4 regions of the Serratia sp. TSA_105.2 genome follow, and region 2 is predicted to be linked to each of the others. Evidence: predicted binding sites of a transcription regulator. Region 2 holds the regulator's gene; each other region holds the start of a gene.

The links. The regulator PurR, encoded in region 2, represses purine synthesis genes. The targets are predictions, from matches to a motif close to CANGCAAACGTTTGCNTG.
Region 1: carA (glutamine-hydrolyzing carbamoyl-phosphate synthase small subunit) is a predicted target of PurR. The motif match lies at 2,580-2,597, and genes of this name have one in related genera.
Region 3: tusA (sulfurtransferase TusA) is a predicted target of PurR. The motif match lies at 5,820-5,837, and genes of this name have one in related genera.
Region 4: pyrD (quinone-dependent dihydroorotate dehydrogenase) is a predicted target of PurR. The motif match lies at 3,731-3,748, and genes of this name have one in related genera.

Annotation. Positions count from the first base shown of each region.
Region 1 is NZ_JBQZFT010000004.1:306,766-314,440, reverse strand. Features, by position in the region: gene carB (carbamoyl-phosphate synthase large subunit) at 1-1,191, opposite strand, end outside; gene carA (glutamine-hydrolyzing carbamoyl-phosphate synthase small subunit) at 1,208-2,356, opposite strand; gene dapB (4-hydroxy-tetrahydrodipicolinate reductase) at 2,827-3,648, opposite strand; gene ACUTSC_RS15680 (nucleotide disphospho-sugar-binding domain-containing protein) at 3,912-5,171, opposite strand; gene ACUTSC_RS15675 (TauD/TfdA dioxygenase family protein) at 5,196-6,059, opposite strand; gene pvcA (L-tyrosine isonitrile synthase) at 6,156-7,121, opposite strand; gene ACUTSC_RS15665 (LysR substrate-binding domain-containing protein) at 7,313-7,675, shown strand, end outside.
Region 2 is NZ_JBQZFT010000001.1:844,805-852,479, forward strand. Features, by position in the region: gene gloA (lactoylglutathione lyase) at 86-493, shown strand; gene rnt (ribonuclease T) at 572-1,255, shown strand; gene ACUTSC_RS03800 (Grx4 family monothiol glutaredoxin) at 1,324-1,671, opposite strand; gene ACUTSC_RS03805 (NlpC/P60 family protein) at 2,088-2,906, shown strand; gene sodB (superoxide dismutase [Fe]) at 3,106-3,684, shown strand; gene cydH (cytochrome bd-I oxidase subunit CydH) at 3,746-3,835, opposite strand; gene purR (HTH-type transcriptional repressor PurR) at 4,160-5,185, shown strand; gene punR (DNA-binding transcriptional activator PunR) at 5,182-6,126, opposite strand; gene punC (purine nucleoside transporter PunC) at 6,250-7,461, shown strand.
Region 3 is NZ_JBQZFT010000006.1:2,326-10,000, forward strand. Features, by position in the region: gene ACUTSC_RS17640 (lysoplasmalogenase) at 1-458, shown strand, start outside; gene ACUTSC_RS17645 (AprI/Inh family metalloprotease inhibitor) at 499-876, opposite strand; gene ACUTSC_RS17650 (serralysin family metalloprotease) at 932-2,395, opposite strand; gene ACUTSC_RS17655 (zinc/cadmium/mercury/lead-transporting ATPase) at 3,079-5,397, shown strand; gene tusA (sulfurtransferase TusA) at 5,487-5,732, opposite strand; gene ACUTSC_RS17665 (7-cyano-7-deazaguanine/7-aminomethyl-7-deazaguanine transporter) at 5,953-6,612, shown strand; gene ACUTSC_RS17670 (GNAT family N-acetyltransferase) at 6,654-7,088, shown strand; gene ACUTSC_RS17675 (DcrB family lipoprotein) at 7,169-7,675, shown strand, end outside.
Region 4 is NZ_JBQZFT010000001.1:1,316,928-1,324,602, forward strand. Features, by position in the region: gene rlmKL (bifunctional 23S rRNA (guanine(2069)-N(7))-methyltransferase RlmK/23S rRNA (guanine(2445)-N(2))-methyltransferase RlmL) at 1-688, opposite strand, end outside; gene ACUTSC_RS06260 (YcbX family protein) at 792-1,895, shown strand; gene ACUTSC_RS06265 (cell division protein ZapC) at 1,902-2,450, opposite strand; gene pyrD (quinone-dependent dihydroorotate dehydrogenase) at 2,627-3,637, opposite strand; gene ssuE (NADPH-dependent FMN reductase) at 3,897-4,475, shown strand; gene ACUTSC_RS06280 (sulfonate ABC transporter substrate-binding protein) at 4,500-5,465, shown strand; gene ssuD (FMNH2-dependent alkanesulfonate monooxygenase) at 5,486-6,634, shown strand; gene ssuC (aliphatic sulfonate ABC transporter permease SsuC) at 6,646-7,440, shown strand; gene ssuB (aliphatic sulfonates ABC transporter ATP-binding protein) at 7,437-7,675, shown strand, end outside.

The DNA.
Region 1 (7,675 bases), on a different contig from region 2:
TTTTTGCAGCGACTCCTGCTGGGTGCGGCCGATGGCCATCACTTCGCCGACCGACTTCATCTGGGTGGTCAGGCGGTCGTTGGCACCGGCGAACTTCTCGAAGTTGAAGCGCGGGATCTTGGTCACGACGTAGTCGATGGACGGTTCGAACGATGCCGGGGTGCGGCCGCCGGTGATGTCGTTCATCAGCTCATCGAGGGTGTAACCCACCGCCAGCTTGGCGGCGATCTTGGCGATAGGGAAACCGGTGGCTTTCGACGCCAGCGCCGAAGAGCGCGACACGCGCGGGTTCATTTCGATAACGATCAGGCGGCCGGTTTTCGGGTTGACCGAGAACTGCACGTTGGAGCCGCCGGTTTCGACGCCGATCTCACGCAGCACCGCCATCGAGGCGTTGCGCATGATTTGGTATTCCTTGTCGGTCAGGGTCTGCGCCGGTGCGACGGTGATCGAGTCGCCGGTGTGGATGCCCATGGCGTCGAAGTTTTCGATGGAGCAGACGATGATGCAGTTGTCGTTCTTATCGCGCACCACCTCCATCTCGTACTCTTTCCAACCGATCAGCGATTCGTCGATCAGCAGTTCTTTGGTCGGTGACAGGTCGAGGCCACGTTCGCAGATCTCTTCGAACTCTTCGCGGTTGTAGGCGATGCCGCCGCCGGTGCCGCCCATGGTAAAGGAAGGGCGGATGATGCACGGGAAGCCGACGTCAGCGGCTACCGCCAGCGCTTCTTCCATGGTATGCGCGATGCCGGAACGCGCGGTGTCCAGACCGATTTTCTTCATCGCCACGTCGAAACGGCGACGGTCTTCGGCCTTGTCGATCGCATCGGCGGTCGCGCCGATCATGGTAACGCCGAACTCGGCCAGTACGCCCTGACGTTCCAGCTCCAGCGCGCAGTTCAGCGCCGTCTGGCCGCCCATGGTCGGCAGCACCGCATCCGGACGCTCTTTTTCGATGATCTTGCGCACCACTTCCCAGTGGATCGGCTCGATATAGGTCGCATCAGCCATTTCCGGGTCGGTCATGATGGTCGCCGGGTTGGAGTTGACCAGAATGACGCGGTAACCCTCTTCGCGCAGCGCTTTACACGCCTGGGCACCCGAGTAGTCGAACTCACACGCCTGGCCGATAACGATCGGGCCAGCGCCGAGGATCAGGATGCTTTTTATGTCTGTACGTTTTGGCATTTTTTACTGCTCCTGATTATTTGGCGTTAGAACGGTAAGTCTCAATCAGTTCGATGAAGTGATCGAACAGCGGCGCGGCATCGTGCGGGCCTGGGCTGGCTTCCGGGTGACCCTGGAAGCTGAACGCTGCTTTGTCGGTGCGGTGAATGCCCTGCACCGTGTGGTCGAACAGCGATTTGTGCGTGACGCGCAGGTTCGCCGGCAGGTTGTTTTCATCGACGGCGAAGCCGTGGTTCTGCGCGGTGATCATCACGGTGTTGTTGTCCAGATCCTTCACCGGGTGGTTGCCGCCGTGGTGGCCGAGTTTCATCTTCATGGTTTTCGCCCCGCTGGCCAGCGCCAGCAGCTGGTGGCCCAGGCAGATGCCGAACACCGGAATGTCGGTTTCCAGGAACTGTTTGATGGCGGCGATGGCGTAGTCGCAAGGCTCCGGGTCGCCCGGGCCGTTGGATAGGAAGATGCCGTCCGGATTCATTTTCAGCACCTCGTCGGCCGGGGTCTGCGCCGGCACCACGGTCAGGCGGCAGCCGCGATCCACCAGCATGCGCAGGATGTTGCGCTTGGCGCCGTAGTCGTAAGCCACCACGTGGAACGGCAGTTCCGCGGCGGTCTTGGCTTCAGGCAGGTCGCCTTCAAGCGTCCAGCTGCCTTGCTGCCAGCTGTAGGCCTCTTGGGTGGTGACCTCTTTCGCCAGATCCATGCCCTTCAACCCCGGGAAACCTTGCGCCTTGGCCAGGGCCAGCGCGGCGTCCGGCGAGTCGGCGGCGATGATGCAGCCGTTCTGGGCGCCCTTCTCGCGCAGCAGGCGGGTTAATTTACGGGTATCGATATCGGCGATTGCCACGATGTTGTGACGCTTGAGGTAGTCGGACAGGCTTTCTTCGTTGCGGTAGTTGCTGGCGATCAGCGGGAGGTCACGAATGACGAGGCCTTGGGCGTGTACTGCGGAGGATTCTTCGTCGGAAGCATTGGTGCCGACATTGCCGATATGAGGATAAGTAAGAGTAACGATCTGGCGGGAATAGGAAGGATCAGTGAGGATTTCTTGATAACCGGTCATCGACGTATTGAAGACCACTTCCCCCACTGCCGTTCCCTCTGCCCCGATGGCCCGACCGTGGAATTGGGTTCCGTCTTCCAGAACCAATAGCGCTGACTTTATCAAAACATCCTCCGAGGAATAATCAATCACAATATTTGCATATTAATTCAGATGTCGCGATCTAAATCAATGCAAAAACCGTCCGCGAGGCCAATTTTTGGCAAATTGGGCGCATTTTAATGATGAGTGCCTGGCTTGTCTACCCAAACTGCCGTTTTTTGTTTTATTTTTGCAGTTCTCGGCGCTCATGCGGCTTGAGCGGCGATAAAAACACAGAAAACCAGGGCTGGAAAACGGTTGCGGGGAAGAATGACGGGAAACGGTGCTGGAATGGGCTCAAAAAGACGCTGAAATGAGATTCTGCGGATAAAAATGGGATGATTAGCAAGATAAACGACAACAAACAGCAATCAAAGCAGCAAAGCATAGCCAACGCTTTATTTTTCATGTTAAAAAAAAGGACAATAAAATTATTGTCCGATTATCATAGCATTATGACCAATACAACCACATCACGATGGTATGCAAATAAATTATAATTGGTCCAAATTCAACACATCACGCATATCAAACAGACCTTTATCCCGGTTATGCAACCAGGCGGCCGCGCGCACCGCGCCGCTGGCAAAAGTCATCCGGCTGGAGGCCTTATGGGTGATTTCCACCCGTTCACCGATGTCGGCGAACATCGCGGTGTGCTCGCCGACGATATCGCCGGCGCGAATGGTGGCAAAGCCGATGCTTTTCGGATCGCGTTCGCCGGTATGGCCTTCGCGCGCATAGACCGCGCAGCTTTTCAGGTCGCGCCCCAGCGCGCCGGCGATCGCTTCGCCCATGGCCAACGCCGTGCCCGACGGCGCATCCACTTTGTGGCGGTGGTGCGCCTCAACGATTTCGATATCGGTATAGTCGCCCATCACCTGCGCGGCCTTCTCCAGCAATTTCAGTACCAGGTTGACGCCGACGCTGAAGTTGGCGGCGAACACGATGCCGATATGCTGCGCCGCATCGCGGATCGCCTGTTTGCCGGCGTCATCGAAGCCGGTAGTGCCAATCACCATCGCCTTGTGGTGCGCCACGCAAAAATCCAGGTAGCCCCGGGTGCTTTCCGGGCGGGTAAAGTCGATCAAAATATCGAACTCGCTCGCCACTTTCTCCAGGCTGTCGCTCACTTTGATACCCAGCGCGCCGATGCCCGCCAGTTCACCGGCGTCGACGCCGACCAGGCTGGAGCCCGGACGCGACAGCGCCGCCCCCAACACCACGCCTTCCGCCTGCTGCACCGCCTGGATCAACTGACGGCCCATCCGGCCGCCGGCGCCCGCAATCGCAATGCGGATTTGTGAATCACTCATGCTTGCTCTCTTCTTGATTTGACGCCTATCCCATTAGGCTATCGATTCAGGGTAACCGCCCCGCTTCAGCGTCGCCAGAGGATTCATTTCATAATTAGAAAATTATGATATTCCTCCGTTCTCATCAGCGGCGCTGTCGTGAGATTAACATTCAACCGATTTGGCGGCCTGCGACGATTGTACATAATCATGCAGTTTCCATCGCAAAAAAATGCAGAAAAAAGGCGCCGAAAACGGCGCCTGAGGAAGGAAGAACGGCGAGGTCAGGCGGTAATGGCGGCCACTTCGTTGGCGATCGCCGTCAGCGCGTCGTGGCGGGCATAGTCCTCACGTACCAGCGCCGCGCGTTGCCGATAGATCGGCTGTTGCAGAATGCGCGTCGCCGCCGCCAGGATCTGTTCGGCGGTCGGCGTGCTGGTGTGCAGGCTGATGCCGCAGCCGGCGGCCACCACGCGCGCGGCCGCCTCCAGCTTGTCCTCGCCGGTGCCGGCGACGATCAGCGGCACACCGCTGTCCAGCGCATAGTTGATCGAGCCGTAACCGCCGTTGGTGATCAGCAGCGCCGCCTCCGGCAGCCAGCGTTCGAAGGAGATAAACTTCCGCACTCTGGCATTGCCTGGCAGTGCGTCCATCAGCCCTTCCGTCCCCCGCCCGCCGGTGGTGGCCAGCACCCGCACCGGCAAATGCGCCAGCGCTTGCAGCGTCGGCACGATCAGCTGATGCAAATCGACATTGGCCAACGTGCCCTGAGACACGATCACCAATGGCCGACGATCGTCCGCCTCCCACAGCGTCTCTTCCGCCGCCGGCTGGCCGCCGCTGCGCAGCGGGCCGACGAAGCGCACGCCGCTCGGCAGATCGTCACGCTCATATTCCAGCGCCGTGGTGGCCAATTGCAGGAAACGCTCGCAGCCGCCGATCAACGCATCGGTAAACGGACGATTCAGCGCCCGCCCGCCCGCCTGCACCAGCGCCGCATCGAAGCTCTGCTGTACTTCATCAAGCAGCACGCGCGTTTCTTCATCCACCAGCTGCTCACGGGTCAACGCCTGCGGCAGCAGCGCCGGCGGAATACGCGGGCCATAAAAAATAGCATCGCGTGAAGAATACGACAGCGGCGTGACGCCGATACCGAAGACCGGCGGCCGCTCGGCGGACTGCAGCAGCGGCAGCACGCCGTAGAAGCAGTTCTCCACCATCAGCAGATCGGTCTTTTCGGCGGCGATGGCCGTACGCAGCTGCCGATCCAGCAACGGGATCGGTGCGGCGAAGAAATCCTTCAGCGCCAGCGCCATCTGCGCATTGCCCGGCGGCAGCGCGGCGCGCGCCGGAAAGTGCTCTTCCAGGTGGCGATAATCGAAATCCACCTGCGCGTCGAACGGCACGAAGTTCGCGCCCGCCGCCTCGGCGCGTTCGCGAAACAGCGCGCCGGTCATCACCCGCACCTGATGCCCTTGGGCAATCAGGTGGCGAGCGATAGCCAACATCGGGTAGACGTGCCCCGGAGTGGCGACCGCCGCCATCAGTATCCTTGCCATAATGCTCCTTTACGCTTCTGCGTTGGCCGGCTTCAGCGCCAGATTGGCGCACACCGGGTTGCTCTGAATATGCACGCGCTGCAAATGACGTGCGGAACGGGCGGTAAAACCTTCACGGCCGTGCAACAGCGAGAAGTTGTCCGCCACCACCACGTCGCCCTGCTGCCACTGATGGGCATAATAGTGACGCGGATCGTACAGATGCTGCTGCAGAGTGTGATGGAACTGTTCCTGCTGCTGTTCCGGCACGCCGTGATATTCCAGCGCATGCTGGTTGAGGAATTTTTTCCCTTCCGTCGGCGGTTCATTGTAGCGCATGATCAAGCCCCTGCCGTTCGGGTGCTGCACCACCAGCGGCGAACAGACTTCGCCGCCGTAATGCACCACTTGCTTGATGCGGTAGGTGATCGACACTGACAGCCACTGATCCAGCAGCGCTTCGTCCGCATTGGCCAACAGCCGCGTGGTATCGACGAAGGTAGTGCGCCCGCCTTCGTCCTGCGACGGCGCCGCCACGCAGTGGAACAGCTGGAACTCAGGAATGGTCGGCTTATACATGCCATCCCAATGCAGCGGGACGTAGCTGCTGTCGAAGATATGATCCTTGGCGTCCGGATGTTCCTTCACGTCCAGCACCGCACCGAACGGCCACATCATGATCTCGCCCCACTGTTCGGCATAGCGAGTCAGGACTTCCGCCTCGCTGAAACCGGAGTCGAATCCGCGCAGCACCAGCAAGTGGTGTTCCTGCGCCAGCATTCGCAGCGCCGTCACCGGCAGATCGCCGATCTTTTGCCCCGGATGCTGCGGCGTCAGGATCGCGCCGAACGGGGTATTCGGTTGGATATGGCAATTAAGCGGTTGGTTGTTCATCGGTGATTCTCCTTGCATCGAATGTGCTGCTCACACGGCAACGTGCCGTCAAAAACGCGCCCGCCAGGATTTCGGGCGCAAAAGCCTGCGGCGGCCTCAGGCCATCTGTGGCTGCTCGATAAGGTAATGGCTCGGCGTGCCGCGGATCTCCACCAGTTCGCCGTCCAGGCTCTGCGCGTCTTTACGCTTCATCAGCACGAACTGGCCGTTCACGTTGGCCGCCACACCGTGCCACGGCGTCAGCCAGTCGTCTTTGGTCGGCATCATGTGGATGCCCATTTTCAGGCTGTCGACCGGCTGCGGGTGAATCGACAGGCGGATCGCCGCCGGGAAATGTTGCGCCAGCAGGTTACCCCAGGCCCAGCTGCGTTGGATCACGCCGCAGGCGCGCTGCTTGGCGTCCTTCTGCAGCGCGGCGTTGGAACCGCTGTAGCCCGGCAGCTGGCTGTCTTCATACAGGAAGCGCGTGATGGCGCGGTACAGCAAGAGGCCCTGTTCGTCCTGCATCAGCTGTTGCTTGATCGCCTCTTCCGATTCGGCGTAGCCGTCCACCAACAGCCGGCGAAGCAGATCGTAATCGTCGGTATGCTCCGCCAGGCCTTTGACGTCGCCGAGGTTGAACACGCTCAGGTGCGTCGCGCCCACTTCATGCAGCAGGCCTTCAATCTCGCGCTGATAGTGGTTGATCGCGTCGTCGCTGACGCGGATCAGATCGCCGAACACGTGGCCATCGGAGCAGATAACGATATGCGCCCCCGGCGGGTAATAGAGCTGAATGCGCTGGCACAGCGAGTTGAGGAAGATCAGCGACAGCCGCTCCGCCATGTCCGGCACCGCGCCGATCACCTTGTTGGTGTTGGGCGACTTGGTAGGAAAGGCCGGCAGCACGAATTCGATACGTTGCTCGTTTTCGATGAATGCCCGAATGCGCGGCAATTGCACCTGAGTGACCCGCCGCTCTTCTTCGGCGATCGAGCTGTCGCCGCCGGGGAAACGGCGGCGGTATTGCAATAATTCACGTAGGATCTTTAACGCTATTTCATCTTTCTGAACGCTGTCCACAATGTGCTCCTGTTGCGATGCGGCGCGGGTGTATTATTGAAAAGCGCAATAAGATTTATCAAAAAGAGAAAAAACCTCTGCGAGATAATAATTAGCCCGGCGTTTATATGCTTCAGGCAATATAGAAGAGATGGTGCTATATTATTAGCCCGTATAATTCACAATCTTGGTTAAGTTGTGCTTAACAAACTATGAGCAATATTTTAAAACGCATGGCCATTTTCTCAAAAGTGGTCGATTGCGGCGCATTCAGCATGGCGGCAAAAGAATTGGGCATGACGACCTCGGCCGTCAGCCAACATATTCGCCAGTTGGAGGAACATCTGGGCATTCAATTACTGTTGCGGTCGACGCGTTCATTGAGTCTGACCGAAGCAGGATTGTGTTTTTATGAGGATTGCCTGCTGATGATCCACGCCGCCGAACGCGGCCAACAACGGATCGCCGCGCTGCGCGGCGAGCTGGTCGGCGAACTGCGCGTCGCCACCTCCACCGAATTCGCCACTCACTATCTGGTGCCGGCGCTGCAAAGCTTTCTCGACGAGCATCCTCAG
Region 2 (7,675 bases):
TGAATTCCCTTGCGGGACAAGGCTATACTCGCTTGTGCTTCAATCCACCCGCCGTCTGCCACGGCACTGTCAATTCAGAGGAATTATGCGCTTACTCCATACCATGATCCGCGTCGGTGACCTGCAACGCGCCATCGACTTCTACACCAAGGTATTAGGCATGCGCCTGCTGCGCACCAGCGAAAACCCAGAGTACAAATATTCGCTGGCTTTCGTCGGCTATACGGAAGAGAGCGAAGGCGCGGTTATCGAACTGACCTATAACTGGGGCACCGACAGCTACGACATGGGCACCGCCTTCGGCCACCTGGCGCTGGGCGTGGACGACGTTGCCGCCACCTGCGACAGCATCCGCCGCGCAGGCGGCAAGGTCACCCGCGAAGCCGGCCCGGTGAAAGGCGGCACCACGGTCATCGCCTTCGTCGAAGATCCGGACGGCTACAAAATCGAGCTGATCGAAAACAAACACGCCGGTCAGGGCCTCGGCCACTAAGCCTCCCCTTCAGGGCGCGCTGCGCCCTGCTGATTCTCCGCGCGATAGCGCCTGCAACCGGGCGCAAAATTTGCCATAATGCGCGCTGCATTCGATGAAGATAAGAAACTGATGGCCGAAAAAAGTGATCTTAACGCCCTGAGTGGTCGTTTTCGTGGGTTTTATCCCGTAGTAATAGATGTTGAAACCGCCGGCTTCAACGCCAATACCGATGCGTTGCTGGAGATCGCCGCCGTCACGCTGAAAATGGATGAAGATGGCTGGCTGCAGCGGGACGAGACCCTGCACTTCCACGTGGAGCCTTTCGAGGGCGCCAACCTGCAGCCGGAAGCGCTGGCGTTTAACGGCATCGATCCGCACAATCCGCTGCGCGGCGCGGTCAGCGAATATGACGCGCTGCACGCCATTTTCAAAGCGGTGCGCAAAGGGCTCAAGGATCGCGGTTGCAACCGGGCCATTATCGTGGCGCACAACGCCAACTTCGATCACAGCTTCCTGATGGCCGCAGCAGAACGCGCCGGCCTGAAGCGCAACCCGTTCCATCCGTTCGCCACCTTCGACACCGCTGCGCTCAGCGGCCTGGTACTGGGCCAAACGGTGTTGGCGAAAGCCTGTATCGCCGCCGGTATGCCGTTCGACAGCAGCCAGGCGCACTCTGCGCTGTACGACACCGAGCAAACTGCCCTGCTGTTTTGCGAGCTGGTTAACCGCTGGAAACGTCTCGGCGGCTGGCCGCTGCCGGTCGGCGATCTCGCCGAGTAAGCCCAACAAAAAAGGCGGCCCAGTTTGCACTGGCGCCGCCCGTTACGCGATAACCGCAAGCCTGCCGATTAAGACTGCTGGTCTTCCTGCGCTTTATACTTTTCTGCCGTTTCTTTGATCAGCTGCTGCAGTTCGCCGCGCTGATACATCTCGATGATGATATCGCAACCGCCGACCAGCTCACCGTCTACCCACAGCTGCGGGAACGTCGGCCAGTTGGCGTATTTTGGCAGCTCGGCGCGAATGTCCGGGTTTTGCAGAATGTCCACGTAGGCGAAACGTTCGCCGCAGGCGGACAGCGCTTGCACAGCCTGTGCGGAGAAGCCGCAGCTCGGCAGCTTTGGCGAACCTTTCATGTACAGCAGAATCGGGTTTTCAGCGATCTGATGCTGAATTTTTTCAAGTGTCGTCGTCATTTATTGCTTCCTCAAGCCACATTTCATGGCTACAACATGCATCACGCGGGCTATTGTAGCGGCTGGAACAGTCGCAAGAAAACGCCATCTTTTGCAAGGATATTCGCCCGCTACCGATCGCGTTTCACCGGCCACGTCATTCCGGTCAAAACATACGTTGAGAATAACATTTTTAATCCGACCATTTCACTAATATATTGCTTGGCGATGACGGCGGGGATTAATTATATCCACAGCCACCCGGCGGTGCTTTTTTATACACCAACGGACTGATTTTGAACCAAAAAAAATGTCATTAACGTTTTCTCACAATATGGATTATTATTTATGAGTTCTTCGCTGTTTTATATGGCGAAATTCGGGAATACTGTAACTCTTTCGATATCCGCTTCGGGGCCAAGGTTGGTGACGTCGACATGCGTTTAATTCTTACGCTCTTTGCGCTGCTGTTTACGCAGCTCTTCTTCAATTTGGCGCACGCTGCGCCACAGGCGCGTGTTGCCGCCGAGCAGCGTAAAAGCCATGCTAATGAAGCGCGGCCCGATGACCGCAGAAAAAAGAAAGCGGACAAAGCCGCTAAAAAAGCCAAAGTGACGGCCCCTGCGAAAAAAACCAGGGCCGCCAAGACGAAAAGCGAGAAAAGCGCGAAAAAGATCGCCAGCGCCAAACCCAAGGCCAAAGCGCAGAAAACCGCCAAGATTAAAGTCACCCCGCCGAAAAAGGGCTATAAAAAAGGCTATGGTCGCCACCGCGAAGCCGGTATGGCCACCGCCAAACTGGCGCGTGACGAAAAACCGTTAAAACTCAGCCCGGCGCACAAAAAACGCTACCAGCATGCCAAGCAGACCGCGATGGCCAAGCTGATGGGGCAGATGGGCAAACCTTACCGCTGGGGCGGCAGTTCGCCGCGCACCGGCTTCGACTGCAGCGGCCTTATCTATTACGCCTATAAAGACGTGGTGAAAATCAAAATGCCGCGCACCGCCAACGAAATGTATCACCTGCGCGACGCGGCGCCGATCAAGAAAAGCGAGCTGGAAAGCGGCGATCTGGTGTTCTTCCGCATCAACAACCGCGGCGTGGCGGACCATGTTGGCGTCTACCTCGGCAACGGCAAATTCATCCAGTCGCCGCGCACCGGCGAAGAGATCCGCATCAGCCAGCTCGACAACGACTATTGGCAGAACCACTACATCGGCGCACGCCGCGTAGTAACGCCGAAAACTATCCGTTAATTCCCTGCTCTGCGCGGTTGCGGTCCCGGTCGCAACCGCCTGCTCAAGCTCTCGCCCATCGCACCACCCCACGCGCATTTCTCGCTTTTCTTCCTGTTTTTTATGATGAAAATTGTTAAGATTGAAAGACCACAATAAAAAACGGCCCATATGACTCTCGCCCCGGCGGAAAGCGAATGGCGCTGTAAAGGAGGAAGCAATGTCGTTTGAATTACCTGCATTACCGTATGAGAAAAACGCGCTCGAGCCGCACATCTCCGCTGAGACCCTGGAATACCACTACGGCAAACACCACAATACCTACGTGGTTAACCTGAACAACCTGGTGAAAGGCAGCGAGTTCGAGGGCAAATCGCTCGAAGAGATCATCAAGACCTCTAACGGCGGCGTCTTCAACAATGCCGCGCAGGTGTGGAACCACACCTTCTACTGGCACTGCCTGTCGCCACAGGGCGGCGGTGAACCGCAGGGCGAACTGGCGGCGGCGATCGTCAAATCCTTCGGCTCCTTCGCTGCGTTCAAAGAGCAGTTCACCGATGCCGCAGTGAAAAACTTCGGCGCCGGCTGGACCTGGCTGGTGAAAAAACCAGACGGCGCGCTGGCGATCGTCAACACCTCCAACGCGGCCACCCCGCTGACCGGTGAAGACAAACCGCTGCTGACCGTTGACGTGTGGGAACACGCGTATTACATCGATTACCGCAATGCGCGTCCAAAATACCTGGAAAACTTCTGGGCGTTGGTCAACTGGACCTTCGCCGCGGAAAACCTGGCGTAAGCGCAGGTTCTGAGGTGATGAGGCGCAGCCAGGCTGCGCCTTTTTTATAACCGGGGGTAAATCAGTTCAACGCGGCAACGAAGCTGAAAGCGATAATGACCGCTAACGCGCAGACGGTGGTGAACAGCGACATCTTCAATTCGGTATCCATGACAACTCCTTTAAAATGGGCTTTCCTAAGGATAAAAGGCGCACAATTAGTACGTCAAATCATTTTCCCACAGTTCGCCGACAAAATCTTGTTATCATTTCCCGGTTTATAATCTCGATTACCTCTTCCACTTTTGTTCAATATGCGACAAAATTCGCAGTTCACAACTGCGTACCGGCATCCATGCCCCTCCTGATTAAGCGCTGAAGACTTCAACACACTAAAAACTCAGTTTTCGCTTCTCTGGAGAAGGATCTACGTAGGCAAACGATTAACATCACACTTACATGCTGTAAACATGTGAGTTCAGGAGTCATTCCTTACATGGCAACGATTAAAGATGTGGCCAAACGCGCGGGCGTTTCCACCACCACCGTTTCCCACGTCATCAATAAGACTCGTTTCGTCGCCGAAGAGACCAAAGCGGCCGTGTGGGCCGCCATCAAAGAACTGCACTACTCGCCGAGCGCCGTGGCGCGCAGCCTGAAAGTCAATCACACCAAGTCGATCGGCCTGCTGGCCACCTCGAGCGAAGCGCCCTACTTTGCCGAAGTGATCGAGGCGGTGGAAAACAGCTGCTACAGCAAGGGCTACACCCTGATCCTGTGCAACTCACACAATAATCTGGATAAGCAGCGCGCCTATCTGGCGATGCTGGCGCAAAAACGCGTCGACGGCCTGCTGGTCATGTGCTCCGAGTACCCCGATCAGCTGCTGGGCATGCTGGAAGACTACCGTAATATCCCGATGGTGGTGATGGACTGGGGCGCTGCGCGCGGCGACTTCACCGATACCATCATCGATAACGCGTTCGAAGGCGGCTATCTGGCCGGCCGTTACCTGATCGAGCGCGGCCACCGCGATATCGGCGCCATTCCGGGCCAGCTGTCGCGCAACACCGGCGGCGGCCGTCATCAGGGCTTTATGAAGGCGCTGCAGGAAGCGCATATCGACATCCGCGAAGAGTGGATCGTCCAGGGTGACTTTGAGCCGGAGTCCGGCTACAAGGCGATGCACCAAATCCTGTCGCAAAAACAGCGGCCGACCGCGGTATTCTGCGGCGGCGACATCATGGCGATGGGCGCCATCTGCGCGGCCGACGAGCTGGGGCTGCGGGTGCCACAGGATATTTCTGTGATCGGCTATGACAACGTGCGCAACGCCCGCTACTTCACCCCGGCGCTGACTACCATTCACCAGCCGAAAGAGCGTCTGGGCGAAATGGCCTTCACCATGCTGCTGGATCGCATTATCAGCAAACGCGAAGAGTCGCAGGTGATCGAAGTGCATCCGAAGCTGATCGAACGCCGCTCGGTCGCCGACGGCCCGTTCATCGACTACCGCCGCTAATCCCCCGCGCCGGAAGCCTGCGCGGCTTCCGGTTCCACCTCGCTCAGCCACTCCTGATTCAGCGTTTCCCCATCGCCCAGATACGCCAGCAGCCAGCTCATCGCCGGTGACGGTTTATCCTGCTGCCAGGTCAGGCAGCAAGGGCTGGCAGGAAACGGCTGCTGCAGCTGCAACGCCTTCAACTCACCGCGCTGCACCCGCGGCAGCGCCCGATGCGCCGGCATCATGCCGACGCACAGCCCGGCGCACAAACAGTCGAGCGCCGAAGTCCAGTCCGGCACCACCAGCCGCCGCTGGTTATCCAGCGTCCAGGTGACGCGCTTGGGCAGATTGCGCGAGGTGTCCTCCAGGCAAAGCGAAGGGTACGGCCGCAGCTGATCGTCATTCAGCGGCCCCGTCAACTGCGCCAGCGGATGTTGCGGGCTGACCACGCACAGCCAGTTCATATAACCCATGTCGCGGAAGGCGAAACCGCCGCCGACCGGCACCGCACGGGTGGCGCCGATCGCCATATCCGCCCTGCCGTCCACCAAGGCATCCCACACGCCGTTGAACACCTCGGGTTGCAGCATCAATTCGACGTCGGGGAAATGACGGTAGAAATCCAACACCAGCTGACGGCTGCGCTGCGGTTTGACGATGATGTCGACCGCGATATTCAGCTGGCCGCGCCATCCGTTGGCCACCTGCTGACAGTGGCGGCGGGTGTCGAGCATTTTTTTGATAACAACTCGCGCATCCTTGATAAACAGCGCGCCGGCCGGCGTCAACTCCACGTCGCGGTGGCGCCGCTCAAACAGCGGCACCGCCAGCCATTGCTCCAGCTGCCGTACGGTATAGCTCACCGCCGACGGCACCCGGTGCAGCTCCTGCGCCGCCGCGCTGAAACTGCCGGTACGCGCCACTGCGTCGACCACTTCAAGAGAATATTCAGACCACATCGCTTTGCCTTCAATTTTTTTAACAGCACTTTGCAAATATTACCGTTTCACAAGCAGAGATCCAGCCGGATACACTGGCCGGCGCTAAAAACCTGCGACACTAAAATATTAACGAGAAATACCATGCGAAATTCCTTTGGCTTTATGTTCTACCTCGCCGGCCTGAGCATGCTGGGTTATCTGGCGACCGATATGTACCTCCCCGCCTTCGGCGCCATGCGGGAGGAACTGCAAATTTCCGCCGGCGCGGTGAGCGCCAGCCTGAGCATCTTCCTGGCCGGCTTCGCCTTCGCGCAGCTGCTGTGGGGGCCGCTCTCCGACCGTCTGGGCCGCAAACCGGTATTATTGATCGGCCTGACGCTGTTCGGCCTCGGCTGCCTGGGCATGCTGTGGGTAGAGAACGCCGTGCAGCTCTGGATCCTGCGCTTTATTCAGGCCGTCGGCGTCTGTTCCGCCGCCGCCATCTGGCAAGCGCTGGTGGTCGACCGCTATCGCGAAGGCCAGGCCAATCGCGTATTCGCCACCATCATGCCGCTGGTCGCGCTGTCTCCGGCGCTGGCGCCGCTGCTGGGCGCCTGGCTGTTGAACCACGCCAGCTGGCGTGCAATCTTCGCCGTGCTGCTGGCCATCACCGTACTGTTGCTGCTGCCGACGCTGATGCTCAAAGAGCGTGCCAAAACGCAGCCCACCGCCGAGGCGCCAAAAAACGGCGTCAGCTTCTGGCGACTGTTGAAATCCCCGGTGTTCAGCGGCAACGTCGCCATGTACGCCGCCTGCTCGGCAGGCTTCTTCGCCTGGCTGACCGGCTCGCCGTTCATCCTCGGTGATATGGGCTATGGCCCGAGCGACATCGGTCTGAGCTATGTGCCGCAGACGCTGGCTTTCCTGCTGGGGGGCTATGGCTGCCGTGCCGCGCTGAAGCGCATCAATGGCAAAACCCTGCTGCCGTGGCTGCTGGTAGCTTATGGTGTCAGCATGGTGGCGCTGTATCTGGTGGCGACCCTGACCGCACCGACGCTCACCACGCTGCTGATCCCGTTCTGCGTGATGGCGCTGGTCAACGGCGCCGGCTATCCGATCATGGTGGCTAATGCGCTGATGCCGTTCCCGGAAAGCAGCGGCAAGGCCGCCGCGCTGCAAAATACGCTGCAGCTGGGGCTGTGCTTTGTGGCGAGCATGCTGGTGTCGGCGTTCATTGCCCAGCCGCTGTTGGCGACGGTGACGGTAATGGTATCGACGGTGATCCTGGCCGCGCTGGGGTATTTCCTGCAGCGGGGAAAAGCAGTTGACGCGCAGCAAAAGGCGCAGCGGGAACATGCTAACTCAGCGTCATAATTACCAAGTTTAATAATCACTTAAAGAATATGCGTGCCGAGTGCGATTTACAGTTGAGTCAACGTCTCGGCACGCCTATACTCAAAAACAACCTTGTAAAGTAACACCTTATAATCTCTATATCTCAATTAGCACTTGTGTACGCGCTTTGCGTCACACTCTTTTTTTAAGGATGCGTTTATCCCGCGCCGTTCGCGCCGGGTCGTTTCTTTAA
Region 3 (7,675 bases), on a different contig from region 2:
TCGGCCTGTTGGCGACCCTGATCGGCGACGCGCTGCTCCTGCTGCCGCGCGAGCGGGTGCTGTACGCCATCGGCGCCTTTTTCCTGTCCCATCTGCTGTATACCCTGAGCTTCGCCAGCCAGATGACGTTCAGTCTGTTCTGGCCGCTGCCTCTGGCGCTGCTGGCGATCGGCGCGTTGCTGCTGGCTACCCTTTGGACCCGGCTGGAAGAAATGCGCTGGCCGATCGCCACCTACGTGGCGATGACGCTGCTGATGGTCTGGCTGGCGGGCGAGCAATATTTCCTGCGCAGCACCGATTTCGGCTTCTCGCTGCTGACCGGCACCTCGCTGCTGCTGCTGGCCAACGTGGTTTGGCTGCTCAACCGCTACCGTTTCACCTTCCGCGCGGCGGACGCCATCGTGGCTTTCTGTTACTTCTCCGGCCACTTCCTGATCGTGCGTTCGCTCTACCTGTAACTCTCTGCCGCGGGTTCGGCGCGCCGAACCCGTTTCTTCATTAAGCCAGCGCTTTCAACGTCAGGGCATCATCGGCGCCCAACTGATTGCGATACAGATCGCCGTCGCGCGAGAAGAAGGCCAGGGTGCTGCCATCCGCCCGCAGCAGGGCGATGCCGTCCGGCGCCGGGCGCCAGCCCACGACTTCCGCCGCAAACACACTTTGCAGACACCGTTGCCGATCCACCAGCTGATAGCCGTTGGTCTCGCTTTGCTCATTCGCCAGAAACTCGATTTGGCATTGGCGTTCGCTGTCGGCCACCTGCCATTGCCCCGCCAGCGACTGCGCGGTCGGCAACGCCAAACTGCCGGCCATGACCGCACTTGTCATCATCATGCCGCCCGCCGCCAAAGCGGTGCGCGTTAAAGTACCTTTCATACCGGGCTCCCGCATTACGCCCGGCCGAGACTGCGCCGGGCGTTCCGTTGCTGTGTTACACGATAAAGTCAGTGGCAACGTCTACCTGGCCGACGATTTTCACCAGGAAGTCCGGCGCCTGATGGCCACCGATGTTCACCGACAAATCGGTCACGTTGTTGGAAGCGTTGTAGCTGAGCAGCGCTTCGCCGGCCGCGCCGCTGAAGTGATCGACGAAGTGAATGAAATCGCTGCTCTGCGCTTCTTTATTGAAGAACGACAGGTCAATTTTGTCGATCCCCTTCTGGAAGTCGCGGATCCAGTCTGAAGCGCCCGGTGCGGAATCGCTGGCGGCAGAGAACACGAAGATGTCTTTGCCGGCACCGCCCCACAGCTCATCCGCCCCGCCGCCGCCGAACAGCACGTCGTTACCTGCGCCGCCTTTCAGCACGTTGTTGGCCGCGTTGCCGACGATCACGTCGTTGCCGGAACCGCCGATGGCGTTCTCGATGGTCACCCCAGCGGCGATCGAGACGTTGCCCTTCAGGCCACCCACGTCGGAGAACGATTTCTCGTTCAGGTTGATGCGCTGGTTAGCGGTGTAACCGGAGAAATCGAAAGTATCGTTACCGCCCGCATCCCAGGCTGCAAAGATCACTTTCTGCGAGTTGCTGGTCGTGCTGAGGAAATCGCGACCGGTGTTGGAGTTAAAGCCGTACACGGTGTCGCCGGTGCGGGTCGACAGATTGGCACCATAGAGATGCTGAATGGCGGCAATGTCATCCAGCAGCGGAGCAGCGGCATAGTGACCGCCGTTGTCGCCACCGGTGTTGGTTTCACTCCAGTAGCTCATCAGGCTGAACTGGCGGGTATCCTCCGCATAGGTGACGTCGCGGTAGGTCGGGTTGCCTTCACCGGCGTTGTAGTCGCCCGGGTGGCTCAGGCCCAACGCATGGCCAATCTCATGGGTGAACGTCTGACGGCCGTAGTCTTCGGTCGCCGGATGCTTCACGTTGGATTGGTTGACGTTGTACCAGGTCTGGCCGCCCAGATCCTGGCCCTGCCAAATGGTGTTCGGCAGGAAGGCGTAAGCCTGGGTGCCGTAATCATAGTGGCCAGGACGATCCTGGCTGTAGTTGCCGAAGGTGATGTTGGCCTTTTGACCGGCCGCCACTTCAGTGAAGGTGATATTGGCGACGTCGGCCCAGGATTGCAGCGACAGCTTAGCCTGCTGTTGCTGTTCTGCGCTGAACTTGCTCAGCCCGGTGTCGCCGGCGACGTTGGTGGAAGAGAACTTATAGTCCGGGAAGGAGAAGGTTAATTTAACCGGCTGGCCAAATACCTTGTAACCGTTCCAGGTTTGATTCTCGCGGGTAATAAACAGCCCAGCTTGCTCGTTAGAAAATGAATCCTTGCCATTAATCTGAATCCCGTTACCCCGCTCATGATAATGCAGCAGGTCGTCTACAGCATCGTAGCCGGTTGTTGCGGCTGCAAGGCTGGATTCAGTAATTTCAATTGCCTTTTTAGTAGATTGCATTGGTTCGATTCCACTCATTACCTGATTGATATCAATCAGACAGATAGACATAACCTCCCCGTAAGCCACGGTTAATGAACCTTAAGCTTGCTGGAAGGGGCTTATGCGCCGTTACCGGCAGTGTGTTAGGTAGAATTAATGCATATATATCAGCAAATAAGATCGCCATTAAAAATGGTAATCGATTCCAATTATAGGCAGGGCCGCAAAACTGTACATAAAATAATCAACCATTTATTATCACAACGAAAGTTTGTTATGCTGCTTTTTAGGCTTATTTACAAAACAAATGAAACTTGATGAGGATAAGTTGGCACCAAACTTCAATAGCAATGCGGCCTGCAGACTCAAGCGAATCATGCTGGCTTGATACCGGTAAAAAGGTAAATTTTGCTAAAGCGTTACAGATTAATAACTCTTTATTATTAGGTCGCGCGACTCTTTAGTTTCTATAGGAATATTATTTTCTTATTTAAACTAACGGCAGCGAGCCTTTTCACCCAAATAGGGGATAAGAAAAGCCGATAGATTAAAATTCGCATTATTCATTATTGAATGAATACCCCTTTATAGGCTCGAACGCCGTTAGCAATAGTTCTCATCCGGCGCTTGACTCTGGAGTTGACTCCAGGGTGTAGAGTCAACTGAGCAAACCCGTTTAACAGCCCAGAAGGGGGGACGTTATGCACAACCAGCAAAACCATAATCATCAGGAACATCATCACGCCGAAGGCGGATGCGGCTGCAACCACAGCCACAGCAAAACTCAGCATGGCTGCAGCAGCGAGCCGAAAAACGCCGCCGCACAGGCCGAACATGCCCACCACCATCACGATCATGGCGATAGCGGCTGCTGCACCGCCGCGCCCGACGATCCGGACGAGGAAAGCGACAGGCTGGCCGCCGCTCCCCCTTCCGGTAGCCAACGTTTCAGCTGGAAAGTCACCGGCATGGACTGCCCCAGCTGCGCCAAGAAAATCGAAAATGCCGTCACCGCACTCCCCGGCGTCGACAGCGCGCGCGTGTTGTTCGCCACCGAGAAACTGGTGGTCGACGCACAGTCCGACATCAGCCTACGGATCCAGGACGCGGTCGCCCAGGCCGGCTTTACCCTGCTCGGCACTCAGAACGCCAAAGCCGCCGCGCCGAAAACCTCACGCTTCGGCGAATTCGCACCGCTGCTGCTGTTAACCACCCTGATGATCGTCAGCTGGGTGCTGGATCGGGTTAACCCGGAGCTGGGCCGCATCGCCTTTATCGCCACCACGCTGGTCGGATTGGCGCCGGTCGCCGCCAAGGCGCTGCGTCTGATTCGTTCCGGCACGCCGTTCGCCATCGAAACGCTGATGAGCGTGGCGGCCATCGGCGCGCTGTTCATCGGCGCCACCGCCGAGGCGGCGATGGTGCTGCTGCTGTTTATGGTCGGTGAACTGCTGGAATCCTACGCCGCCAACCGCGCACGGCGCGGGGTGACGGCGCTGATGGAGCTGGTGCCGGAAGATGCGCTGCTGCTGCAAGGTGCGGAGCGCAAACGCGTGCCGGTCGCCAGCCTGCGTCCGGGCGACGTGATTGAAATCGCGCCCGGCGGGCGCCTGCCGGCCGACGCCGAGCTGCTCAATCCGTTCGCCAGCTTCGACGAAAGCGCCCTGACCGGCGAATCGGTGCCGGTCGAGCGCCAACAGGGTGAGAAAGTGGCCGCCGGCAGCCTGTCCGTCGATCAGGCGGCGCAGATGAAGGTGATCTCCGAGCCCGGCAAAAACGCCATCGACCGCATTTTGCAGCTGATTGAAGAGGCCGAAGAGCGCCGCGCGCCGATCGAACGCTTCCTCGATCGGTTCAGCCGTTATTACACCCCGGCCATTATGCTGCTGGCCGTCGCGGTGATCTTGGTGCCGCCGCTGCTGTTCTCGCAGCCGTGGGAGACCTGGATCTATCGCGGCCTGACGCTGCTGCTGATCGGCTGCCCATGCGCATTGGTGATCTCGACCCCGGCGGCCATTACATCCGGGCTGGCGGCCGCCACGCGGCGCGGCGCGCTGATTAAAGGCGGTGCGGCGCTGGAGCAACTGGGCCAGATCCAAACTATCGCCTTCGATAAAACCGGCACCCTGACCGAAGGCAAGCCGACGGTGACCGACGTGCTGCCAATCGGCGCGCTCACCGAACAGCAGCTGCTGCAGCTTGCCGCTGCGGTGGAAGCCGGTTCACATCATCCGCTGGCGCAGGCGATCATCAACCGCGCCGCCGAAAGCGGGACGGAGCTGCCGCTGGCGCAGGCACGCCGCGCGCTGGCCGGCGTCGGCGTGGAAGGGATCGTGGACGGCAAGACCGTGCTGATCAGCGCGCCGGGCAAGCTGGCACCGGGCCTGCTCGGCGCCCAATGGCAGAGCCAGGTAGACAAGCTGGAAAACGCCGGCAAAACGGCGGTGGTGGTGCTGGAAGACGGCGCGCCCATCGGCTTGCTGGCGCTGCGCGATACCCTGCGCGGCGACGCCAAACAGGCGATAGCGGAACTGAACGCGCTGGGTATTCGCGGCGTGATGCTGACCGGCGACAACCCGCGCGCCGCCGCGGCGATCGCCGGCGAGCTGGGCCTCGACTATCGCGCCGGTCTGCTGCCGGAAGATAAGGTCAGCGCGGTCACCGAACTGAGCGAACTGCGCCCGACGGCGATGATCGGCGACGGGATCAACGACGCCCCGGCGATGAAGGCCTCCAGCATCGGCATCGCCATGGGCAGTGGCACCGACGTGGCATTGGAAACCGCCGACGCCGCCCTGACCCACAACCGGCTGGTGGGCGTCGCGGAGATGATCCGCATCTCGCGCGCCACCCACGCCAATATACGGCAGAACATCACCATCGCATTGGGGCTGAAGGGGGTATTCCTGATCACCAGCCTGCTGGGGCTGACCGGTTTGTGGCTGGCGGTGCTGGCAGACTCCGGCGCCACCGCGCTGGTCACCGCCAACGCGCTGCGGCTGTTGAAAAAGCGCAGCTAAGTTCGGAAACCAATACGGGCGCGGCATACTGCGCCCGTTGTCATTTCGGGGAAAGAGACTTTTCCTTCATCAACGCGACCTTGTCGCCGTTATACGCCTTTACGCAGCAAATAACGGTATGGCGCCTGCTCGGTCTCCTGCGCCACCAGCGTGTGCTCCATAAAGCGGCAAAACCCCGGAATATCGCGGGTAGTGGCCGGATCGTCGGCAATAATCAGCAGCGTTTCGCCGTTGTCCATATGGCGCACGGTTTTGCGCACCATCATTACCGGTTCCGGGCAACGCAGGCCCAGCGCGTCGAGCGTCTGGTCTGCCTGGGCAAATAAGTCAGTCATGCAATTTTTCTCGTTCAAAAACGAGCGGCGAACGCTCGCCGCATCTCATTAGCGCCTAGTTTACGCCGGTAGTTTTTCTGCGCAAGATGCGTTAACGTTTGCGTTAAATTTAACCATTGCATTGGTTGCGCAAACGCGTATCATGCCGCCGCGCAGCGTTTTTTGCTGTTTTGACAAGACACACTGGGTTCCCTCACCCCACTGCTAAAAAGGCTACAACATGTATTCGTTTACCGCACAGCAGCGCTTCACGGCGTTGGTCTGGCTTTCGCTGTTTCATATCGCCATCATTACCTCCAGCAACTACCTGGTGCAGCTGCCGATCACCGTTTTCGGCTTCCATACCACCTGGGGCGCCTTTACCTTCCCGTTTATCTTCCTCGCAACCGATCTGACCGTGCGCATCTTCGGCGCGCCGCTGGCGCGACGGATTATCCTGGCGGTGATGGTGCCGGCGCTGTTCATCTCTTACGTGATCTCCACCGTCACCTATCAGGGAGAGTGGCAGGGCTTCGCAGCGCTGGGCAGTTTTAACCTGTTCGTGGCGCGCATCGCCGTGGCCAGCTTTATGGCCTACGTGCTCGGCCAGATCCTCGACGTTCACGTCTTCAACCGCCTGCGCCAGCGCAGCGCCTGGTGGGTGGCGCCGGCGGCGGCGATGTTCCTCGGCAACATCAGCGATACGCTGGCGTTCTTCTTCATCGCCTTCTACAAGAGCAGCGATCCCTTTATGGCCAACAACTGGGTGGAGATCGCGTTGGTGGATTACAGCTTCAAGGTGATGATCTGCCTGCTGTTCTTCCTGCCGATGTACGGCGTGTTGCTGAACATGCTGCTCAAACGCATCGCAGCGCGCAGCGGCAGCCTGCAGCCGAGCTGAGTCGTGTTATTCTGGGCGGCCCTATCCTTTGGAGGCCGCTCATGACCCCAATCGTCCGCACCGCCACGCTCGAAGAAATCCACCGCCTTTACCAACGCATCCCCGAATTCGGCGGCCTGCATAGCCTGGCCGATCTGCAGCGGCGCATCGGCGCCACCCCCGCCAGCCTGTTGATCGCCGAAATCGACGGCCAACCGGCCGGTTTCAAGCTCGGTTATCAACGGCAGGAAACGGTGTTTTACAGCTGGCTGGGCGGGGTGCTGCCGGCGTTTCGTCACCACGGCGTGGCGCAGGCTTTGTTGGCCGAACAGGAACGCTGGGCGCGGGCGCAGGGCTATCGCCAGCTGACGGTCAAAACCCGTAACCGGTTCCGTGCCATGCTGACGATGCTGCTCGCCCACCACTATCAGATTGTTCAGCTGGAAAAGAAAGGCGAAGTGGCTGATTATCGGCTATTACTGGAAAAAAACTTGTGACAACATCTGCCTTGCATTTCAACCTGGAATAGGTTGCGATACGGCAGTGAATCCCTACCGGAAAGGAATAAGGAAGCCCGATGCGTAAAGTAGCGAAATTGATGGGTATCAGCCTGCTGGCGCTTGGCCTCGCGGCCTGCGACGGCAACACCAAAGACACCAAGGCAGCGCCAGACGGCGCGGCGGCCAGCGCGCCGGCTGAGCAGCAGGTCAGCCTGCTGGACGGTAAACTGGCGTTCACCCTGCCGGTTGGCATGGCGGATCAGAGCGGCAAGCTGGGCAACCAGGCCAACAACATGCATGTTTACGCAGACAGCACCGGCCAGCGCGCGGTGATCGTCATCCTGGGCGACAAGACCGCCGACAGCCTGGAGACCCTGGCCAATCGCCTGGAGAATACCCAGCGCGCGCGTGACGCCAACCTGCAGGTGATCACCAACAAAGCGCTCGACGTCAACGGCGTGCCGCTGCGTCAGTTGGACAGCATCATCACCAGCGGCGGTGAAAAAGCCTATTCCTCCGTCCTGATCGGTTCGCTGAACAACAACATGCTGACCATTCAGGTAACGCTGCCGGCGGACAATCAG
Region 4 (7,675 bases), 470 kb from region 2:
CGTTCCAGGCGCTGAAGCCCCAGCGTTGGCGGTGCAGGCCCGGCGCACGATCGGCAGCGATCATTGCCGCTTCGATCAAGAGCGTGCCGGAACCGCACATCGGATCGAGCATCGGCGTGCCCGGCTGCCAGCCGGAACGCAGAACGATGGCGGCCGCCAGGTTTTCCTTCAGCGGCGCCTGGCCGGTGAGATCGCGGTAACCGCGCTGATGCAGGCCTTCACCGCTCAGATCGAGCGCCACGCTGGCCATATCGCGCTGCAGGAAGACGTTAACGCGAATATCCGGCTGCTGCTTGGCGACCGTCGGGCGTTGGTCAAGTTTGCGGGTGAAGCTGTCGACGATGGCGTCTTTCACCTTCAGCGCGCCATACTGGCTATTGCGGATCTCTTCGTTCACGCCGCTGAAATGCACGGCAAAGGTTTTATCCACGCCAAAAATGCTCGGCCAGTCTATCGCCAGCACCCCGAGGTAGAGATCCAGATCGCTGTGCACGCGGAATTCGTTCAGCGGCAACAGAATGCGCGAAGCCAGGCGGCTCCACAGCAGGCTTTGGTACAGAAGACGATCGTCACCCTGAAAATGTACCCCACCCTGCACCACTTTGCAGTCGTGAGCGCCAAGCGCTTCCAGCTCGCTTTTTAACAGTTCTTCCAATCCACGCGCCGTGCTGGCAAACAGAGAGTTCATATCGTGCTTATCACCAAAAAGAAAATTGTTGCGCATTATAGCTAATCCGCACCGCTTGTCATAAAGTTGCTCCCTTCTATTTAATAATCGCACGGAGATAAGGGTGATCACGCTTTCCAGACTCTACGTCCATCCGGTTAAATCACTGCGCGGTCTGCAGCTTTCTTACGCCCAGGTCGGCAGCAGCGGTCTGGCCTTCGACCGCAACTTTATGATCACCGAGCCGGATGGCACCTTTATTACCGCGCGCCAATACCCGCAGATGGTGCTGTTCACGCCGGCGCTGCTGCCGGACGGGCTATTCCTGACCGCGCCGGACGGCGAAAGCGCCGCCATTCGCTTCAGCGACTTCGCCGCCGCACCGCAGCCGACCGAGGTGTGGGGCAATCATTTCACCGCGCTGATCGCGCCGGATGAGATCAACCGCTGGCTGAGCGGCTATTTCCAGCGCGACGTGCAGCTGCGCTGGCTGGGGCCGGAGTTGACCCGCCGGGTGAAGAAGCACCCCGAGATCCCGCTGACGTTTGCCGACGGCTATCCTTATCTGCTGATTAACCAGGCTTCGTTCAACGATCTGCAGCAGCGCTGCCCCGGCAGCATCAAGCTGGAGCAGTTCCGCCCCAATCTGGTGGTGAGCGGCGCAACCGCCTGGGCCGAGGACGGCTGGCAGGTGATCCGCGTCGGCGACGTCATGTTCGATCTGGTGAAGCCCTGCAGCCGCTGCGTGCTCACCACTGTCAGCACCGAGCGCGGCCGCAAGCATCCGAGCGGCGAACCGCTGAGTACGCTGCAAAAATTCCGCTCCGCCGACAACGGCGACATCGATTTCGGCCAGAATATGATCGCGCGCAACAGCGGCATCATCCGCGTGGGCGATACGGTGGAAGTGCTGTCGACCAAGCCGCCGCGCCCTTATGGCGCCGGCAAAGTGGTGGAGAGCGTGCAAGCGCCGCAAGACAGCGAGCACAGCGTCACTATCGAATACGAAGGAAAGGTGTTTACCGGCAACAACCAGCAGATATTGCTCGAGCAGTTGGAACAGCAAGGCATCCGCGTACCTTACTCCTGCCGCGCCGGGATTTGCGGCAGTTGCCGCATTACGTTGCTGAGCGGTGAAGTCGCGCCCCTGAAGAAAAGCGCGCTGGGCGACAACGGCACCATCCTGTGCTGCAGCTGCATCCCGAAAAGTGATTTGACCCTGGCGTAATCCGCCCTATACCGCCCTGTCATAAGCCGGGGCGGCGCTTTCATCCTGCGCGCAGGGTTTCAGCCGATCGTGCATCACTTTGATGGCGTCGCCCAATACCATGGTGCGGCCGGCGACCGTCAGCTGATTTTGCGCCAGCAGGCACAGGCTGGCGTTATCCCCTGCCTCTACCACCAGCAAGCGCGCTTCCACGCCACTTTCCATCACTTTCACCGCCGCCAGCTCGCCGTTTTTCGGCTGCAGCGGGTAATGCTGCTGCGAGAAATGCCAGCTCTTCGGCATCAGTGGTTTCAGGAAGCGGTAGGCGACCAGCGCATTCAACACCAGCTCGGCACGCTGTTCATGGCTAAGCTTGACCTGTTTGCACTGTTCTTCATAGGTGAAATAAAGGGCGGCGTCATCCACGCAAAAAGCGCATTCATCGAAGGCGTCCGGCGTTAACATTTTGGCCGGGAAACGTGAACGGAAGATCATACCATTAGCTAAATCCAGCATTAGCCGATCGTGTTCGGCATCAAAATACCAACGCCAATTATCGTCAGGTTTTATCTTCATTTCGTATCCTTCTCGCTGCCTATGCCTACGCCGCACTCACCCTAAAAGGCGATTTTATCACCGATAAAATAGCTTAAACATCGGATAATTCCGCGAACGATATTTATGCTAACGAACAAAATATAGACGAGCCGGGGGCAGAAATAAACCCCCGGAATAAAATGAGAGGAAAAATATTAGATATGGGTAACGATATCTTTAATCAAACGCGGGCCATGATAGATAAAGCCGGAATAAATTTGCAGCAGGCTCGCGCCGGCTTCCATTTTTTCGCGCGCCGCCGTCAGCGAATCGATGCCGCCTACGCCGATAATCGGCAGGCGCCCTTGCAGTTCGGTGGAGAGACGACGGATCACTTCCGTGCTGCGTGATTGCAACGGACGCCCACTTAACCCGCCCGCTTGTTCGCAGTAATTCAGCCCCTGGATCAATTTTCGATCCAATGTGGTATTGGTGGCGATCACGCCATCGATATTATGCCGCACCAGGCTATCGGCAATTTGGATCAATTCTTCTTCTGAAAGATCCGGCGCGATCTTTACCGCTACCGGCACATATTTGTGATGGCGCGCATGCAATTCCTGCTGCTTATTTTTAATCGCAGCCAAAAGATCGTCCAGCGCTTCGCCATACTGTAAGGATCGTAACCCCGGCGTATTCGGTGAAGAAATGTTAATCGCGATATAACCGGCATACGGATAAACTTTATCCATGCAGATCAAATAATCGTCTTTACCCTGTTCGACCGGGGTGTCTTTATTCTTGCCGATATTGATCCCAAGAATGCCGCCGAAATGGGATTTCTTAACGTTTTCAACCAGATTGTCCACGCCATGGTTATTGAACCCCATGCGGTTGATCAGGCCTTCCGCCTCAACCACGCGGAACAAGCGCGGCTTGTCGTTGCCCGGCTGCGGGCGCGGCGTCACGGTGCCGACTTCCACATGGCCGAAGCCCATCGCGCCGAACGCATCGATGCACTCGCCGTTTTTATCCAGACCGGCGGCCAATCCCAGCGGATTTTTAAACGACAGCCCCATGCAGCTGACCGGTTTGGTCGGCACGGACTGGCGGACAAGAAACGCTAATGGGGTGCCGGCAATACGGCTGAGCTGACGAAAGGTCACTTCGTGCGCGCGTTCCGGATCGAGCTGGAACAACGCTTTCCTGATGAGGGGGTAGTACATGGACTCTCCTGATTTCCCGGTTGCAAACCGGGGGCGTATTATCCGGTATCCCCCGCCTAATTGGAATTGATTAAAGGCAAAAAAAGCCGTTTTTACGCAATCGTTTTCCCTACTTCACCACCAAATCGGCGCCAATCCGCTTTTACGCATATCCAAATCAAAAAATGAGATTTAAAAAACGCGCCCGGTTGCTGGTAGGTTTAAAACACTTCTCATTGATTTTCTAATTAAACCTAACTTTTAGTTATAAGGAGTGGCAATGCGCGTTATATCACTGGCCGGCAGCCCACGCATCCCATCACGTTCCGCGGCGCTGCTCGCGCTGAGTCAGAACTGGCTGCGGCAGCAAGGGGTGGAAGTGACGGCTTATACCCTGCACGACTTCGATGCCGAAGACCTGCTGTACGCCAACTTCAACAGCCCGGCGATCAAGGCGTTTGCCGAGCAGTTGGCGCAGGCCGACGGCCTGCTGATTTCCACGCCGGTTTATAAAGCGTCGTTCTCCGGCGCGCTGAAGACCTTACTGGATCTGCTGCCGGAACGCGCGCTGGATCATAAGGTGGTGCTGCCACTGGCAACCGGCGGTTCTGTCGGCCACATGTTGGCGGTGGACTATGCGCTGAAACCGGTGCTGGCGGCGCTGAAAGCGCAGGAAGTGCTGCACGGCGTATTCGCCGACGACAGCCAGATCCAATTGACCGGCGAAGGCGCCACGCTCACCGACGCCGTCGCCGCCCGGTTGGAAGAAGCGCTCGCCAGTTTCTATCTGGCGCTTGGCCGCCGCAGACCGCCCGCGCTGCGCGTCGCCTCGCCGCTGGCAGCGCGACAGACTGCCTGAAAGGCCTGGAAAAGGAGAGCCTGAATGAAAAAACGCATCGCTTTACGGCGCTGGCTGAGCGCCGCTACCCTCACCGGCCTGCTGTCGCTGGTCTGGGCCAATGCCGCCGCTGCGCAGGATCCGGCGCAGTTCCGCATCGGCTACCAAAAAGGATCGGTCAGCCTGGTGCTGGCGAAGAGCCACCGGCTGCTGGAGGAACGTTTCCCCGCCACCCGCATCAGCTGGATCGAGTTTCCCGCCGGCCCGCAGATGCTGGAGGCCCTGAACGTCGGCAGCATCGATCTGGGCAGCACCGGCGATATTCCGCCGATCTTCGCGCAGGCTGCCGGCGCGGACCTGCTGTATGTCGGCGTTGAGCCGCCCAAACCCAAGGCAGAAGTGATCCTGGTGCCGGAAAACAGCCCGATCAAAACCGTCGCCGATCTGAAAGGCCATAAGGTCGCCTTCCAGAAAGGATCCAGCTCGCACAACCTGCTGCTGCGATCGCTGCAAAAGGCCGGCCTGCAGTTCACCGATATCCAGCCCGCCTATCTGACGCCCGCCGATGCGCGAGCCGCCTTCCAACAGGGCAACGTCGACGCCTGGGCCATCTGGGATCCTTATTATTCCGCCGCACTGCTGCAGGGCGGCGTACGGGTGCTCGGCGACGGCACCGATCTGAACCAGACCGGTTCCTTCTATCTGGCGGCACGCCCCTATGTTGAAGCCAACGGCGCCTTTATCAGCCAGGTTTTGACGGTGCTGACCCAGGCCGATGCGCTCACCCGCAGCGACCGGGCGCAAAGCGTGACCCTGCTGGCTAACGCCATGGGGCTGCCGGAACCGGTGATCGCCAGCTATCTGGATCACCGCCCGCCGACCGCCATCACACCGCTCGATGCGCGGACGATCGCCGCGCAGCAGCAAACCGCCGACCTGTTTTACGCCAACCGGCTGGTGCCGGTGAAGGTTGACATCTCGCAACGCATCTGGCGCCCAAGCGCACAATAACTCATGGGAGAAGATTAACGATGAGCCTGAACGTTTTCTGGTTTTTACCCACCCACGGCGACGGCCACTATCTTGGCAGCGCACAGGGCGCGCGCAGCGTCGATCACGGTTATTTGCAGCAGATCGCCCAGGCGGCGGATCGGCTGGGATTCGGTGGGGTACTGATCCCCACCGGCCGCTCGTGCGAAGACTCCTGGCTGGTGGCCGCCTCGCTGATCCCGGTCACCCAGCGGCTGAAGTTTTTGGTCGCGCTGCGGCCGGGCATCATCTCCCCTACGCTGGCGGCGCGCCAGGCGGCGACGTTGGATCGCCTGTCCAACGGGCGCGCGCTGTTCAATCTGGTCACCGGCGGCGATCCGGAAGAGCTGGCGGCCGAGGGGCTGCATCTTAGCCATGAAGAGCGCTACGAAGCCTCAACCGAGTTCACCCACATCTGGCGCCGGGTGCTGGAAGGCGAAACCGTCGATTTCGACGGCAAGCATATTCAGGTGAAAGGCGCCAAACTGCTGTTTCCACCCGTGCAGCAGCCGCGCCCGCCGCTCTATTTCGGCGGATCCTCCGCCGCCGCGCAGGATCTGGCCGCCGAACAGGTAGAAATGTATCTCACCTGGGGAGAGCCGCCGGCGCAGGTTAAAGAGAAAATCGAAGAGGTGCGCGCCAAAGCGGCGGCGAAAGGGCGCCAGGTACGCTTCGGTATCCGCCTGCATGTCATCGTGCGGGAAACCACCGAAGAGGCCTGGCGCGCCGCCGACCGGCTGATCGCGCACCTCGATGAGGAAACCATCGCCAACGCGCAGCAGGCCTTTGCGCGCTTCGACTCCGTCGGCCAACGGCGCATGGCGGCGCTGCACGGCGGCAAGAAGGATAACCTGGAGATCAGCCCGAACCTGTGGGCCGGCATCGGCCTGGTGCGCGGCGGCGCCGGCACCGCGCTGGTGGGCGACGGCCCGACGGTCGCGGCGCGCATGCAGGAATATGCCGATCTGGGCATCGATACCTTTATTCTCTCCGGCTATCCGCATCTGGAAGAGGCCTACCGCGTCGGCGAACTGCTGTTCCCGCACCTCGATCTGGCGCAGGAAGAAGCGCCCGCGCGCCTTCAGCCGGTGCGCCCGCAGGGCGAAGTGGTGGCCAACATCTATGTTCCGCAAAAAGTGTCGCAGAGCTGAGGAGCACCCCGATGGCAAAGAACGCGCAACGCATCCTGTATCGGCTGGCCCCCTGGGCGCTACCGCTGGCGCTGGTGATCCTTTGGCAGATCGCCGTCGAAACCGGCTGGCTGTCCAACCGCATTTTGCCGGCGCCGAGCGCGGTGCTGGCCGCCTTCTGGAGTCTGAGCCAAAGCGGCGAACTGTGGCAGCACCTGAGCATCAGCAGCCAGCGCGCGTTGATCGGCTTTGGCATCGGCGGCAGCATCGGACTGATCCTCGGCTTTATTACCGGGCTGTCGCGCTGGGGCGAACGCCTGCTGGACAGTTCGGTGCAAATGATCCGCAACGTGCCGCACCTGGCGCTGATCCCGTTGGTGATCCTATGGTTCGGCATCGATGAATCCGCCAAGATCTTTCTGGTGGCGCTCGGTACGCTGTTCCCGATTTATCTCAATACCTATCACGGCATCAAAAACATCGATCGCGGCCTGTTGGAGATGGCCCGCAGCTACGGCCTGAGCGGTTTCCGCCTGTTTACACAGGTGGTGCTGCCGGGCGCGCTGCCGTCGATTATGGTCGGCGTGCGTTTCGCTCTCGGCTTCATGTGGCTGACGCTGATCGTCGCCGAAACCATCTCGGCCAATTCGGGCATCGGCTATCTGGCGATGAACGCGCGTGAATTTCTGCAAACCGATGTGGTCGTGGTGGCGATCGTGCTGTACGCCCTGCTCGGCAAGCTGGCGGACGTGGGCGCGCAGCTGCTGGAGCGCGTCTGGTTGCGCTGGCATCCGGCCTATCAACTGAAACAGGGAGAAGCGCTATGACCCTTCCCGCTCGTCTTGCGCAAGGCACGCCGGTGACGCTGGAGTCCATCGGCAAAGGTTACGGCAACCGCACGGTACTGGACAATATTCAGCTGCACATCTCCGCCGGGCAGTTCGTGGCGGTGGTCGGCCGCAGCGGCTGCGGCAAAAGCACCCTGCTGCGCCTGTTGGCCGGCCTGGAACAAGCCAGCAGCGGCGTGCTGCTCAGCGGCAACGCGCCGCTTGCCGCCGCTAA